DNA from 2 places in the Gilliamella sp. Choc6-1 genome. Region 2 is predicted to be linked to the other one. Evidence: riboswitches for the same ligand, from Rfam matches in the RefSeq annotation. Region 2 holds a riboswitch; the other holds the start of a gene.
What was found. Region 2 has a riboswitch for thiamine pyrophosphate ahead of thiM (hydroxyethylthiazole kinase). Riboswitches for the same ligand answer to the same signal wherever they lie in the genome.
Positions count from the first base shown of each region.

Region 1: another riboswitch for thiamine pyrophosphate. It lies ahead of thiB (thiamine ABC transporter substrate binding subunit); the one in region 2 lies ahead of thiM (hydroxyethylthiazole kinase).

Region 1 is NZ_LZHI01000057.1:25,632-33,867, reverse strand. It holds gene thiB (thiamine ABC transporter substrate binding subunit) at 1-995, opposite strand, end outside; TPP riboswitch at 1,035-1,142, opposite strand; gene argS (arginine--tRNA ligase) at 1,811-3,544, shown strand; gene A9G36_RS07690 (amidohydrolase family protein) at 4,230-5,246, shown strand; gene guaB (IMP dehydrogenase) at 5,420-6,886, opposite strand; gene ubiG (bifunctional 2-polyprenyl-6-hydroxyphenol methylase/3-demethylubiquinol 3-O-methyltransferase UbiG) at 7,337-8,041, opposite strand.
Region 2 is NZ_LZHI01000066.1:41,057-49,292, forward strand. It holds gene A9G36_RS08605 (heavy-metal-associated domain-containing protein) at 212-415, shown strand; gene thiD (bifunctional hydroxymethylpyrimidine kinase/phosphomethylpyrimidine kinase) at 623-1,417, opposite strand; gene thiE (thiamine phosphate synthase) at 1,429-2,070, opposite strand; gene thiM (hydroxyethylthiazole kinase) at 2,080-2,871, opposite strand; TPP riboswitch at 2,922-3,024, opposite strand; gene trkA (Trk system potassium transporter TrkA) at 3,062-4,423, opposite strand; gene trpS (tryptophan--tRNA ligase) at 4,519-5,514, opposite strand; gene A9G36_RS08635 (phosphoglycolate phosphatase) at 5,534-6,232, opposite strand; gene rpe (ribulose-phosphate 3-epimerase) at 6,234-6,902, opposite strand; gene A9G36_RS08645 (Dam family site-specific DNA-(adenine-N6)-methyltransferase) at 6,952-7,773, opposite strand; gene A9G36_RS08650 (SPOR domain-containing protein) at 7,820-8,236, opposite strand, start outside.

The DNA.
Region 1 (8,236 bases), on a different contig from region 2:
TAGTTGCTAATAGCTGATTGCCATTCACGTATCCACATTTTTTGATTTTGTTCAACTCGTTTTGAATCAAACTCAAGAACTTTATTCACTGATTGGATTTGTTGAAAAGCTTCAGGTAGCTGTGTATTTATTATCGGATACATAACATTTTTTTCGGCAAATTGGCGCTGAACTTCTGGTGTTAATAAATATTGTAAAAAACGACGTGCAAGTTCCGTTTTCTGAGTATATTTGACGATCCCGGCAACTTCAACTTGACGATAATGTCCTTCATCAAAAATAGCAGCTTCATAATGATCATCATTATCATTTATAATATGTGCAACTGGTGAAGTACTATAGCTTAGCACAAAATCTGCTTCCCCTTTTAAAAACAGGCCATAAGCCTCACTCCAACCTTTCGTTACCGTTACTGTATTTTTAGCAATTTTTTCCCAAACAGTAACTGCCTTATCACCATATATATATTTCACCCAAAATAGTAATCCTAATCCAGGCGTACTAGTCCTTGGATCTTGATAAATGATTTTCCAATTGGCTTTATTATATACTAGGTCATGAAAACTATGTGGAGGATTGTTAATTTTTTCTTTGTTATAAATGAAAGCAAAATAACCAAAATTATAAGGGATAAAATCAATATCCCACCAATCTGTATTAATATTATCAGGTCTTTTAATTTGATGAGGAATAACAATATTAGCAAGCTTTGCTTGTTCTAACAAATTATTATCTAAACCTAAAACTACATCAGCTTTGGTATTATTTCCTTCAAGACGAATACGATTTAAAATTGATACACCGTCACCCAATGTGACAATATTTAGTTGGCATTCGCACTGCGTTTCGAAACCTTTTTTTATAGCTTCACCTGGTCCCCATTCTGACATAAATGAACCGTAGCTATAAATGGTTAAAATCGGCTTTGCAAATACAGGATTAACAAGAAAAAATGCCCCAAATAGCATAAAAAACAAAAGATTCTTACAAAGCATTTTGCCTCCAGAAGCCAAATAAAAGACAAAAGGTTTGAGCAGACATAATAACTCAAATCCCTCCGCTGGTATAATCCAGTTCAGGTTCGGCGGGTTATGTCGATATAAAGGACATTCTCAGCCATTTAGGCACCCCGTTGAGAACATCGATTAGTTTAGTGTTTCCAAGAAGAATTGTAAATAGTTGATGCAAATATAAAAAAGTTAGTATAAAGGAAAACCTATCAACGAAGAATAAATAAAAATATTACTTACAAAAATCATATAACAGCAGAAAATATATAAATGATAATTAATCGCTATAAACCTGAGCCCTATCAAATTCAGAAGCACATATAATGATAATGTAGGTAAATAGCTTCTATCCATATGCTTATAACCCCCCAAGGATTTTATCTTAAATTTAAAGCAATTAATGATCAGTGCAGGTATCCTTATTACTTTACCAATACTAAACTCTAACAATAAAAATTATTTGTTCAATTCGTTGAACAAACCGAAAATCTATATGAATTTCCCCTTTTCTCAAAAGGTAACTATTAACATTCTAGATCCTAAAACTATACCAGGAAGTGAATTACTCGATCACATAATACAACGTCATTACCGACAATAATTATTAATACTTCCACTACATTTCAAGAAAACAAATTGAAAGAATTTGTAAATTCCACAAAATCACTTTTAGTGAAAAAACATGAAAAATATTGGCAAACCCTAGTTAAACGAAAGAAAAGCGCTTAATCCGATAAGTGACAATTCATTACTTTGTCGGTATTATATTTAGCATTTAATGATGATTAATTAGGTTTAGTGTGAATATTCAACAATTACTAACACAACGTGTTTTGCAAGCTATGATCATGGCAGGTGCAGACAAGAACAGCGACGCATTAATTAAACAATCTACTAAAGTTCAATTTGGCGATTATCAAGCTAATGGCATTATGTCTGTTGCTAAAAAAATGGGAATCCCTCCTCGCGAACTTGCTCAGACGGTTTTACAGCATCTTGATGTTGATGATATCGCTGAAAAAGTTGAAATTGCAGGTCCAGGTTTTATTAATATCTTTTTGAAAAATAGCTGGATTGCTGAGCAAAATGAAGTTGCTTTAAGTAGTGATAAGCTTAATATTACTTTACCCGCCAAACCGCAAACTATTGTGGTTGATTATTCGGCGCCTAATGTCGCCAAAGAGATGCATGTTGGACACTTGCGTTCAACTATTATTGGTGATGCTAGCGTTCGTGTTTTATCTTTTTTAGGTCATAATGTTATTCGTGCTAATCATGTTGGTGATTGGGGAACTCAATTTGGTATGTTAATTGCGTATCTTGAAAAGATGCAAAATGAACATGCCAATGATATGGAGCTTTCAGATTTAGAGTCATTCTATCGCGCCGCTAAAAAACATTATGACGAAGACGAAGTGTTTGCCGAAAAAGCTCGTAATTATGTAGTGAAATTACAAGGTGGCGATGAATATTGTCGTGATATGTGGCATAAGCTAGTTGATATTACCATGACGCAAAATATTGCCACTTATAAACGTTTAAATGTTACGTTATCGCTTGAAGACACCATGGGTGAAAGCATTTATAACAGCATGCTACCTAGTATTGTTGCCGATTTAAAACAGAAAGGGCTTGCGGTTGAAAGTGAAGGGGCGATTGTTGTTTTTCTTGATGAGTATAAAAACAAAGAAGGCGAACCGATGGGTGTTATCATCCAAAAACGTGATGGTGGCTACCTTTATGCAACAACCGATATTGCTTGTGCTAAATATCGTTACGAAACGTTACATGCCGATCGTATTCTTTATTATATTGATTCCCGCCAACATCAACATTTAGAGCAAGTTTGGACTATTGTTCACAAAGCTAAGTATGTACCTGAATCATTAAAGCTTGAACACCATATGTTTGGTATGATGTTAGGTAAAGATGGTAAGCCGTTTAAAACCCGTTCAGGCGATACTGTTAAATTAAATGATTTGCTAGATGAAGCGTGTGAGCGAGCAACAACTTTAATTCGTAGCAAAAATCCTGATCTTTCTGAAAGTGAGCTTGCAAAAATTGTCGATGCGGTAGCTATTGGTGCAGTTAAATATGCTGATCTTTCTAAAAATCGGACTACTGATTATGTTTTTGATTGGGATAATATGTTGTCATTTGAAGGCAATACTGCTCCTTATTTGCAATATGCTTATACTCGTGTGTTATCAATTTTTAAAAAGTCCAATATTTCCGAAGATAGCTTAACGGCTAATATTAGTTTAGAATCTGATAAAGAGCGTGCTTTAGCAACTCGTTTAATTCAATTTGATGAAACTATTTCAATCGTGGCAAATGAAGGTACACCGCATGTGCTTTGTGCTTATCTTTATGAAATTGCGACGCTATTTTCAAGTTTTTATGAAAACTGCCCTATTTTGGCGGCAGAAAATGAGAGCTTGAAACAAAGTCGCTTAAAATTAGCTTCGTTGACGGCTAAAACACTTAAAATTGGTCTTGATATGTTGGGCATCAAAACAGTTGACAAAATGTAGTTGAATAATTCACCAATGCTACTGCATTGGTGAATTGTAGTACGAACGACTTAATTTGTTCAAAGATTAACATGAATTTGTTGATAAATCGTCATTAAAACAAATTAATACCGTTAATACTTATATTCATAACAATTATAAGCATTTAGTTATAACCGCATTCCCCCGTTATTTGAATCACTCACTTTTTAACGTGCTATTTCCCAAACAATAATCAGTGTTAAAATAAATCGGTAATTTCTTATTTAAATATCCTACGTTATTATTCATATCTATTATTTAATTAGGCATTCAAATACCAAGGAAATTTAAAATGTCTCGATTTTTTTACAATTTATTATTCATATTAAACAGTAAGTTAACTATAAAAAACCTTTCTTATACCAATGATAATGATCATAAAATACTATTCCTATCATAATTAGTCTAAAAAATAATACTTTAACTATATCATTTATTTATATATTTTATAGATTATAGCTCTTGCTATTAAAAATATTTTGGTTAGAATTTCTTCAATTTTTGATCGCCTAGGTATAAGCACAATGAATGATTACAGCTTTACAAGTTTAATCAATAAAATTATTAATGTTACATTTAATCCTCCTTTTTGGAGGATTTTTTTTACCTATTGCGCTCGATTTTAGCAACTTCATTTAGAATGATTGAATTATAGAGGCAGATTATGATTGAACATAAAAACATGCTATTAACGACAAAAGACCAAAGTTTAAAAGCCTATTTAATGCATAAAATTAAGCAAAACGGCGGTTGGATTAATGCACATATGCATGCAGATCGTGCTTTTACTATTTCGGTTGATAGTTTTGATGTCTATCAAAAACAGACTTTAATTGAAAAATGGGATACGCTCGATAAAGTCAAAGCAACGATGAGCGAAAATGATTACTATCGTCATTTTAGTATGGCAGTTGAACGTATGATTGAGCAAGGCGTAAGTGCTATGGGATCGTTTGTTGATATTGATCCAATCACCGAAGAACGTGCAATCAGAGGAGCACTCCGTGCACGTGAAACCTATAAAAATGACATAACCATAAAACTAATTAATCAAACACTTAAAGGTGTTATCGATAAAGAAGCTCGTTATTGGTTCGATAAAGGCGCCGATTTAGTTGATATTATTGGCGGTTTACCACGTCGAGATGAACGTGATCATGGTGAAGGAATGGGGCTTAAGCACCTTGATGTATTAATGCAAACGGGTAAATCATTAGGCAAAATGGTTCATGTTCATGTTGATCAATTTAATTCTCAAGATGAAATCGAAACCGAGCAACTAACTGATAAAACTCTAGAACATGGTATGCAAGGACATGTAGTAGCTATTCATAGTATTTCAATCACAGCCCACAGTTTAGAATACCGTCAAAGGCTTTATAAAAAAATGAAAGAAGCTAAAATGATGGTTATTGCTTGTCCTTTTGCATGGATAGATAGCCCTCGCCGTGAAGAACAAGGCCCTACTCGTAACTCATTAACCCCTGTTGATGAACTGGCTGCTGCTGGTATTCCTGTTGCTATTGGCACGGATAATGTTAGTGATTATATGTTACCATTTTCAACGGGTAATATGTGGGAAGAACTTAAATTGCTAGTAACAGGATGCCGTTATACCGATCTTGATAATGTCGTTAAGGTTGCTACTAAAAATGGCCGTTTGGTACTTGGTATAGATTAATTGTAAATAAAAGAGTTACCCCTAAATGTTATAGACATTATAAGGTTAAACTAATACACATAACAAAAAAACCCAACTGAGCAGTATCGGCTGCATTTGTTGGGATTTTAAATAAGTATAATCAACTAATTTACTTTGGTTCTTATATCACTATAGTAGAGAACAGCATACTATTAAGAACCAGCACGATAATTAGGTGGCTCTTTAGTAATAAGCACATCATGAACATGGCTTTCTTTCATTCCTGCGCCAGTAATGCGATAAAACTTAGATTTAGTACGTAATTCTTCAATCGTTGAACAACCGGTTAACCCCATACATGAACGTAAACCACCCATTTGTTGATGAATAATCTCTTTTAATAATCCTTTATAAGCAATACGCCCTTCAATTCCTTCTGGCACTAATTTATCCGCAGCATTATCAGATTGGAAATAACGATCAGAAGAGCCTTTTGCCATAGCACCTAATGAGCCCATACCACGATAAGACTTATAAGCACGACCTTGGAATAATTCAATTTCACCTGGTGCTTCTTCGGTTCCTGCAAACATTGAGCCAACCATTACACAGGAAGCCCCTGCAGCAATTGCTTTTGCAATATCACCTGAAAAACGAACTCCACCATCAGCAATAACTGGAATATTATATCTTTGAGCTATTTCAACGGCATCCATAATCGCACTAATTTGTGGCACCCCTACACCTGTCACAATACGCGTTGTACAGATAGAGCCAGGACCAATACCAACTTTAACCGCGTTAACTCCAGCATCAATAAGCGCTTTTGCACCTTCTGCAGTCGCTACATTGCCACCGATAATTTGTAAATCAGGATAAGCTTGTCTTGCCTGGCGAATACGCTGTAATACTCCTTCTGAATGCCCGTGTGATGAATCAATCAACAAAACATCTATCCCGGCCTCAATTAAAGCAGCAATACGTTCTTCATTACCTGCACCCGCACCAACTGCAGCACCAACACGCAACCGTCCTTTTTCATCTTTACAAGCATTTGGTTTTTGTTCGGCTTTATTATAATCTTTAACGGTTATCATTCCTTTTAAATGGAATTTTGAATCGACTACCAATGCTTTTTCGACACGGTGTTCGTGCATTTTTTGTAGTACAATATCTCGTTTTTCACCTTCTTTAACGGTTACTAACCGCTCTTTAGGCGTCATCACCGCAGTAACTGGTAGTGATAAATCTGTAGCGAATCGAACATCTCGAGCAGTAATAATTCCGACTAATTCTTGTGTTTGAGTAACCACAGGAAAACCGGCAAAACCATGCTCCTTAGCTAAATCAATAACTTGTTTTATTGTGGCAGTAGGTAATACAGATACAGGATCTTGAACTATCCCACTTTCGTACTTTTTAACACGCCTTACATGATTTGCTTGATGTTCTATCGACATATTTTTATGAATAAAACCAATACCTCCTTCTTGCGCAAGCGCAATAGCAAGATCTGATTCAGTTACCGTATCCATTGCGGCAGACAGCATTGGAATATTTAATTTGATTGTTTGAGTAAGTTGGGTACTAATATCAGCGGTATTGGGCAAAACAGTAGAGTGAGCTGGAACTAATAAAACATCATCAAACGTGAGGGCTTCTTTAACTATACGAGACATGACAATATTCACCATTGAGTTAAATTGTTGATAAAATATTGCCGATGCATTCTACTTGCTTTTCTAGTAAAAGGCTAGAAGCATTTTATTTTATTTTAGGTTGATAGTTTTTTATTTTGTTAGAAAAATAGAATTTGGTTTTATAATATTTTACATAAATGATTTACCGATAAACTGTATACTTTTCAACCTAAATAAATTTATACCTTCGTATTTTTTATAACCCAAATTAGTCAAAAATACATTGTAATCTATGATCACAATGTCAAATACACCTCATTTTGGTTAAGTACTTTTTATTGCGCTATAGATACAACCTGTATTAGATTACTAATTTAAAAAAAGTGTTAACTATAATATTAATGATAGAGAAAATTTTAAAGGCATAAACATAAGTGGCATCACTTATTCGCTCATCGCATCATTAGAAGTAAAATCACATTTTTAAAATCAATCCATTTTTTGAGCCATAAGAATATAATTTACATCAATATTGGCACCTAATTTAAACTGGTTTTTTAATAAATGGTATTCCATACCAATCACATCGCCAGTACTAAGCCCGGCTTGCTCTACCCAAGTCATAAGCTCAGAAGGTCTAATAAATCGGTTAAAATCATGTGTACCTTTAGGTACAAGCCGAGCAATATATTCTGCGCCATAAATTAACAGTAGCTTGGCTTTGTGATTGCGATTAATTGTTGATAAAAACAATTTACCATTAGGCTTAAGTAATTTAGCACATGCCCGAATAATCGAAAGAGGGTCTGGTACATGTTCTAATAGTTCCATACAGGTAATTACATCATAGTGCGCTGGGTATTGCTTGGCGTGTTCTTCAACAGTCTGCTTTTTATAATCAATTGATAGACCACCCAACTTAGCATGTGATCTTGCAACGTCTAATGACACATCAGCCAAATCGATAGCTGTAACTTTAGCTCCTAACTTAGCTAAACTTTCCGATAAAATCCCCCCACCACAACCAACATCTAAAACCAATTGATTCTCAATAGAAGCACATTGTTGTTTAACATAATCAACGCGTAATGGGTTAATAATGTGTAATGGCTTACATTTGCCATTAGGATCCCACCATTCAGAAGCTAATTGAGAAAACTTATCTATCTCATTAATATCGACATTTTGTGACATGGACTCTCTTTTTATTTATAAATATTCTTAATAAAGAAACATTTTATGCTATACCTATTATTAATAAAAGGACTAAATAACATATTTGCAGAACTAATAATTCAAGTAATAATATAATGGCAAAGCCAATTTGTTTATCAAATCTTGTTATAATTTTATCTTTAAATTAATTATTTATATTAATAATTTTAATGA
Region 2 (8,236 bases):
ATTAAGCCTAACTAATATTTTATTCAATAATATTACAATTTTAATATAAATTATTTACATTTTTGAGCTTAAGATTAAAACTGTTATTCTAATTAGCTTTAGCTATTTAGTTTATTAAATGTATATTGATTCGGTTAATAATTAGTTTATTATTCTCGATTAACACGTTAAAATTTATTTATCTAAGCTTGATGAAACAAAGAGGCTAATAATGAAATTAATCGTTAATAATATGAGTTGTCAGCATTGTGTGAAAACCATTACCAAAGCGATTAACGATATTGATCCAAAAGCTAAAGTAACGGTGGATTTGAATAAACATGAAGTTAATATTGAAAAAGGTACTATCTCACAAGAAGCGGCTATTACTGCTGTTAGCGAAGCAGGATTTGAATTCGTTGAGATTTTATATTAATTATACTGTTTTTCGAGCTTTTAATTTATAGATATTTTACGTTTTGGTGGAGCTCTGTTTAGGCTACATCATTTATACATGAAATGGTCAAAATGGTATAGCTCTAAACATAAGATCTGTATCAAAAGGAAATAACTTTCCCATTTTCTCAAAATACCGAAAATAACTGAGTAAAGGCTTCAAAAAAGATAGTGTTTCTAAAGTTTTTTACCACCACTGATAAAAATGATGTGTTGGTCCAATTCCTTGACCAACCGATAAATTATCTGCATGCTTAATCACACCTTGTATATAGTCTTTTGAATATTTTATTGCCTGTTCTAAGGTATTATTGGGGAGCAGTGCAGCAATAGCAGCTGATAAGGTGCATCCTGTTCCATGGGTATTTTTAGTGGCAATTCGAGGTGAAGTCAGCCTTATTATATTATCTTGTGTAATTAAGTAATCAGGACTTTGATTACTTGATAGATGCCCACCTTTTATTAATACTGCTTTGCAACCCAATTTAAGTAGCTCATAACCTTGTATTTGCATTTCTTCTTCTGTTTTAGCTTCATCACAATCTAATAATGTTGCAGCTTCAGGTAGGTTGGGGGTAATGATCGTTGCTAAAGGTAATAAAAGCTCTCGAATGGCAGCAACAGCATCCGATTTTAATAATAAATGTCCTCCTTTGGCTACCATTACTGTATCTATTACAACAGTTTTAATCGGATTATTTTTTAGAAGGTGATGAACGGTTGAGACAATCTCTTTATTTATCAGCATACCTATTTTCACACTATCAATTTTAATATCTTGATATAACGTAGTAAATTGTGCTTCAATAAATTTCGGTTTAATTGCTAATATGGCATCAATCCCTTGAGTGCTTTGTGCTGTAAGGGCGGTTATGACTGAAATACCATAAACGCCGAATGCTGAAAAAGTTTTTAAGTCTGCTTGAATACCCGCTCCACCGCTTGAGTCAGATCCTGCAATTGTTAAGGCAATTGTTGTCATAATATTCTTTCCTATTTAGTTTGTTTTATTTTTTCGATAAGTGCTAAGGTAGCTTGTGAAACATCTGTTTGACCACAAATTGCTGAAACCACAGCAATTCCTTCAATACCGGTCTGCAAAATTTTTGTGGCGTTATTGGTATTGATTCCTCCAATAGCGACGGCAGTGCGCTGTTTTAGCTTTACTAACTCAGTTAGTTGTTGCATGCCTATTGGTGGCGTGACATCTTTTTTAGTGTCTGTTGAAAAAATCGGACCAACACCAATATAATCCACTAATTGCCACGGCGTTGCCTCAAGTTGCTGACGATTAGTCACCGAAAATCCTAACCATTTATCATTGCCAATTAATTTTCTTGCGATATTAATAGGTAGATCTGTTTGCCCAATATGTACACCGTTAGCATCAACGGCTAACGCTATATCAATATGATTGTTAATAAATAATGGTACAGGAGTATCGTTAAGAACCTGTTTTAAAGCTACTGCTGCTTGATACCAATTCTTACATGAAAATTCGTGTTCGGATCTTAATTGTATTGCGGTTACGCCATTGGCAACTGCTATTTTGGTGGTATTTATCATGCCTTTAATGCCGCCGCATAATAATGGATCGAGGACTAAGTAAAGTGTCAAATCTAGTTGCTTTTTCATTAGATTTTCCTATTTGTCTGATATGTTAAATAATGAAAGTTTATCTAGTAGTGAGACTGCATAAGTTCCTAATCCTTGCTGTTTATTGGCAAGTTCACCGGCTTTTTTCATCATAAAACAAGCGGAGGCGGTAGCTAATAATGGATCCATTGAATTGGCTATAAATGCGGCAACCATTGCTGACAATGAACATCCAGTACCTGTGACTTTTGTTAATGCAATATCACCGCCTGTAATGCTATAAATATCTTTACCATTAGTAATATAATCAGTTTTACCGGTAATGGTTACGATAGTTTCATATTTTTGTGCAAGTGAGATAGCTGTTGTTAAGGCTGATTCAGTCGAATCTTGACTGTCAGGTCCTTTCGATGATGAATTTTGTTCATCTAATACTAATATTTCAGAAGCATTGCCACGAATTACTGTTGGTTTTAATAATAATAATTGTTTTGCAATATTCGTACGGTAAGGAAGGGCTAATCCAACTGCAGCAGGATCTAATACCCAAGGGGTTTGAGTTTTCTTAGCCTGAGCAGCGGCTAATAGCATACTCTTTGCGGTATTGCCGCATACCGTACCTAGATTAATTAATAAACTGTTAGCAACACGAACGAATGAAGAAACTTCATGTTCAGCGATAACCATGGCTGGCGATGCGCCAATTGCAAGTAATACATTGGCGGTAAAATTTTGCACTACATCATTGGTCATGCAATGAACTAAAGGTTGTTGCTGTTGTACTTGCTTAATGAAAGGTGGGAATTGAACAGCTTGAAATGGTTTTATTGTTAATAACATATTCTTTCCTTTTTATGCTTAGTAATTGGGAAGAATATGCCGCGTTAGGCCGTATATGGCTTAGACTTCCCTACGCTGGTATAACCCAGATCAGGTTCAACGGGTAATATCTCAGTTTTTTGTGTAAAACAAAAAACACCCCGAGTCAAAATCTTTATTTATTATGAACTGGCTATTTATTTTAAACAAGTCATTGTAATAATTTTTCTATATCAGTAATCGCTTTTCTATCTGGTAAAAATATAATGAGATGATCTTTGTCTTCAATGGTTAAATCAGTATTAACAATGATCACATCTTCTCCTCGTACAATAGCCCCGATAGTTGCGCCTGAAGGTAATTTTAATCCATTAATATTTTTACCTACCAATTTTGATTTTTCATTATCACCATGAGCAATGACTTCAATAATTTCAGATTCACCTTGTCTTAATGAGACAACTTTTACCATACCTGTTTGTCTTACATGACTTAATAGCTCTGAAATGGTGGCATGTTGTGGTGAAATCGCTATATCAATTACACTGTCATTGATAAGTTCAAGGTAGGCCTGACGTTGAATTAATACAATGACTTTTTTTGCCCCCATTCTTTTGGCAAGCATTGAAGACATGATGTTTGATTCATCATCACTTGTTACTGCGATAAAAAGATCGGTAAGCTCAATTTGTTCTTGTGATAATAACTCTTGATCAGATGATTCACCATGTAATACAGTTGTGTTAATTAGCTGTTCGGCAATTAATTCAGCACGCACAGAATTACGTTCAATTAGTTTAACTTGGTAGGCATTTTCTAAACGTTTAGCTAGCGCGACTGCGATACTCCCTCCACCACTAATAATTATACGTTTGTATGGTTTTTCTAAACGTTGTAACTCACTGGTCACGGCTTTAATATTAAAAGGTGGGGTTATAAAATAGACCAGATCGCCAGCCTCGATCAATGTTGATCCTAGTGGGCGAATAAATTGATTTTTACGATATATTGCCACGACTCGGGCCTCAACATGAGGAAGGTGTTCTTTGAGCTCCGATAATTCACTTCCAACCAAAGCCCCGCCATAATATGCTTTAGCAGCAACCAAACATACTCTATTATCATAGAAGGAGGCAAACTGTAGCGAACCAGGATACTGGACTAAATGGCTTATATGGTTAGTGATGAGATTTTCAGGAGCGATAATATGATCGATATTGATACAATCTTTATTAAAAAAAGAATATTTTTCCTCGTTATATTCTGGCGCTCTAATTCGTGCAACTTTTTGCGAAATATTAAACATCACATGACTAATTTGACATGCCATCATGTTTACTTCATCAGAGCTAGTTACAGCAACTAGCATATCGGCTGATTCAGCACCTGCACTTTCTAAAACTTGTGGATAAGAGGGTTTTCCACAAATTACTTGTAAATCAAAGCGTTCTTGCAATGATTGCAATTTGTTGTCATCTTCATCTACAACAGTGACGTCGTTTTGTTTTTCTGTAACGAGGTATTCAGCAAGAGCACTGCCTGTTTGTCCCGCTCCAAGAATGATAATCTTCATAACTAACCTGTAATAGCTAAGATTTTTAATATAGTATATTAAAACCAATCAATACTGTTTAATGTTATTATCAATGACCATTTTTTGATTGCTAACTATACAAAGCCTATTGCATCATAGACTTTTTTCAAAGTAGGCTCGGCTTTTGAACGAGCTTTTTGGGCTCCTTCTTGCATAATTGAAAGTAGATAATTTTCATCATCACGATATTGGTGATATTTGGTCTGTAAAGTGGTTAACATATCAATGATTTGGGTTGCTACTTCGGTTTTAAGATGACCATACATTTTACCTTCAAACTCTTTTTCAAGCTCGGTAATTGGTTTACCTGTAATACCTGTTAATATATCGAGCAGGTTTGATACGCCAGCTTTAGTTTTTAAATCGTAGCGCACTGTTGGTGGTTCATCAGAATCGGTCATTGCACGTTTAATTTTTTTCTCAATGTCTTTTGGGTTTTCAAGTAATCCAATTACATTATTACGGTTTTCATCTGATTTGGACATTTTTTTTGTTGGCTCTTGTAATGACATAACTCTTGCACCAACTTTAGCAATAAATGGTTTAGGAATAGTAAAAATATCGCCATAAAGAGCATTAAAACGTATTGCAATATCGCGAGTTAATTCAAGATGCTGCTTTTGATCATCCCCTACTGGCACTAAATCGGCTTGGTATAATAAGATATCAGCCGCCATAAGAACCGGATAATCAAATAGGCCTGCATTAATGTTTTCCGAATGACGTGACGATTTATCTTTAAATTGTGTCATGCGGCTGAGCTCGCCAAAATAGGTGTAACAATTTAAAACCCACCCTAACTCAGTATGCGCAGGGATATGGGATTGTACGAAAATAGTACTCTTTTGTGGATCAATACCACAAGCTAAATAGAGTGCTAACGTATCAAGTGTGGCTTTACGTAATTTTTGTGGATCTTGGCGTACTGTTATCGCATGTTGGTTGACGATACAATAAACGCAATCATATTCATTTTGCAATGCCACCCAATTTTTTAGAGCACCTAAGTAGTTACCAAGTGTTAACTCGCCTGAAGGTTGTGCACCACTAAATACAATTGGTTTACTCATAATTTATTCCTAATATGTGTTAATTATATTTTTCGTCAGCTTTAGGCTGAGGTAATATCGTTAATATATCTTTAAAATCATCAAATAAAAAGTCTGGTTCACTTGTAGCAATCGAAATACCATAATTATATCCATAACTTAATGCCACTGTTGGGCAATTGGCATTTTTAGCTGCTGTGATATCATTTTTAGAGTCACCCACAAAAAGTAGTTGATTGTTAAATAATCCAAATGTTGCCATAACTTGATATAATGGAGCAGGATGTGGTTTTAATTTTATTACATCTCCACCACCAAGCACTAGCGAGAAATACTCTTTAATTCCTAAAGAAGTGAGTAGATCAGGTAGAAATTTTGCTGGTTTATTAGTGACCAATGCCAATGGATATTGGCTAGTATAAAGTGTTTTTAAGGTTTCCTTGACGTTAGGAAATAATTTCGTTCCAACATCGATAACCTGATCATAATGACAGTTAAAAATATCTCTAGCTTGTATAAAGAGGGCTTCTGATGGATCGACTTCGATAGCTTTAAAAACACGTTTTAACATGATATCAATACCGTTACCAACCCAATTTTTAATTTGTTCATTAGTAACTGTTGGTAATTGTAAATCAACTAACATGTTTTGTGTTGCAAGAGCAAGGCCAGGAACACTATCAACAAGTGTACCATCTAAATCAAATGCTATTGCTTGAATATTGTCTAATTTATGCATATTACACTCCTGCTAATTCTTTTCGCATTGCATCGATGACCGTTTTATAATTGGGTTGGTTAAATATAGCTGAACCTACTACAAACATATCTGCACCAGCTTTAGCTATTTGGGCTATATTGTCAACTTTTATTCCACCATCGACTGCTAAACGAATGTTCCTATCTGATTCAAGTATACGTTGTTTTGCTTGTTGTAATTTTTTTAAAGTTGAAGAAATAAATGATTGTCCACCAAAACCAGGATTAACGCTCATTAATAAAATAATATCTACTTTATCAATTGAATAATCTAAATAATCAAGCGGCGTGGTAGGATTAAACACAATACCAGCGTGACAGCCATGATCTTTAATTAATTGCAATGAACGGTCTAGATGAATTGTAGATTCTGGATGGATTGATATATTTGTAGCTCCGGCTTTAGCAAAAGATACGATCAACTCTTCAACAGGAGATGCCATTAAGTGAACATCAATAGGGGCTTTTATGCCATAATCTCGCAATGCTTTACAAAACATTGAGCCCATAGTGAGATTAGGCACAAAATGATTGTCCATGACATCAAAATGTACAACATCTGCACCTGCATCTAATACTTTTTGAGTATCTTCACCAAGACGAGCAAAATCAGCTGATAGAATTGATGGTGCAATAATAAATTCGTTCATAACAATCCCTCTATTGATAAAATCTTCTTATTATTATACTAAAGCTAAGCTAAGATTTTTTGTATAATGCTAAAATTTCATCAATTTTTTTTCTGCCTTCGCCGGCACAACTAATTGAACGTCGCATTTCTGCTCGATAAAGATGACGAGCTTTGCTATATAAAGTTCTTGTATAATTTGTATCATGATTTGATACAAGTACAGGAATATCTTTTTTATAAGCTATCTTTTCGGCTAATTTTGATAATTTTTTATGTTCATCATATCCAAAACTATTTGAATAATATGCTGTAAATCCAACCGATTCGTTTGGTGATAGATAAGGTGGATCACAATATATCACAGAATTCCGTTGCGCTTTTTTCATCACATCTTGATAAGGAGCACAAATGAATATGGCATTTTGCGCTTTTTGCGCGAAAAAATTTAGCTCTTTCTCTGGGAAATAGATTGTTTTGTATCGACCAAATGGTACGTTAAATAAACCACTATTATTATATCGACACAATCCGTTATAGCAGTGACGATTTAAATATACAAATAGTAGAGAACGTAGATATTGATCTTTGCTATGATTAAAAACATTGCGCAGCTGATAAAATGCCTCAGGTTGATTATTCTGAGGGTCAAATAACGATTTTAGATCGCAGATAAACTGATCTGGTTTAGTTTTTAATAAATTAAATAATTCAATTAAATCATGATTAATATCAGCCAAAATATAGCTTTTGTAGTTTGTGTTTAAGAAGACAGAACCTGCCCCAACAAAAGGTTCAATGAGTTGATCACCGTTTGGTAGATACTGCCTAATAGTGTCTACAAGCTCATATTTTCCTCCAGCCCATTTTAAAAAGGCTCGTTGTTTTTTCAACGGATACTCCTATTTTGATATTGGTAGGATAAATGAACTATATCCTTTACTTTACTGCCTTTTCTTTATTAATCGCTGCACTAGATTTAACCCATGGGTTATTTTTTTGTAGTGCATTCGGCAAAGATTTTATCGCTCTGTTTGCTTCATCATATGATGAATAATTGCCTTCAATTAATACAAACCATGTGCTGTTGTTATGTTTTGTTTTATAAATTTGATAGTTACTTATATTGTTTTGTATGGCAAATTTCTTTAAATTTTCAGCAGATGAAGATGCGCTAAGTTGAATCGCATAATAGTTGTCCTCCAAATTACTATTTTTATCTAATTTAGTATTTTCCCCTTTATGACTAGATTCTTCTGTAAGAGGATAATTATTTGATATTATTTGTGAACTAAATTTATTATTCAAACTACTAACGCCATTATTTTCATCTGCTATTAATGAATCCATATTTGA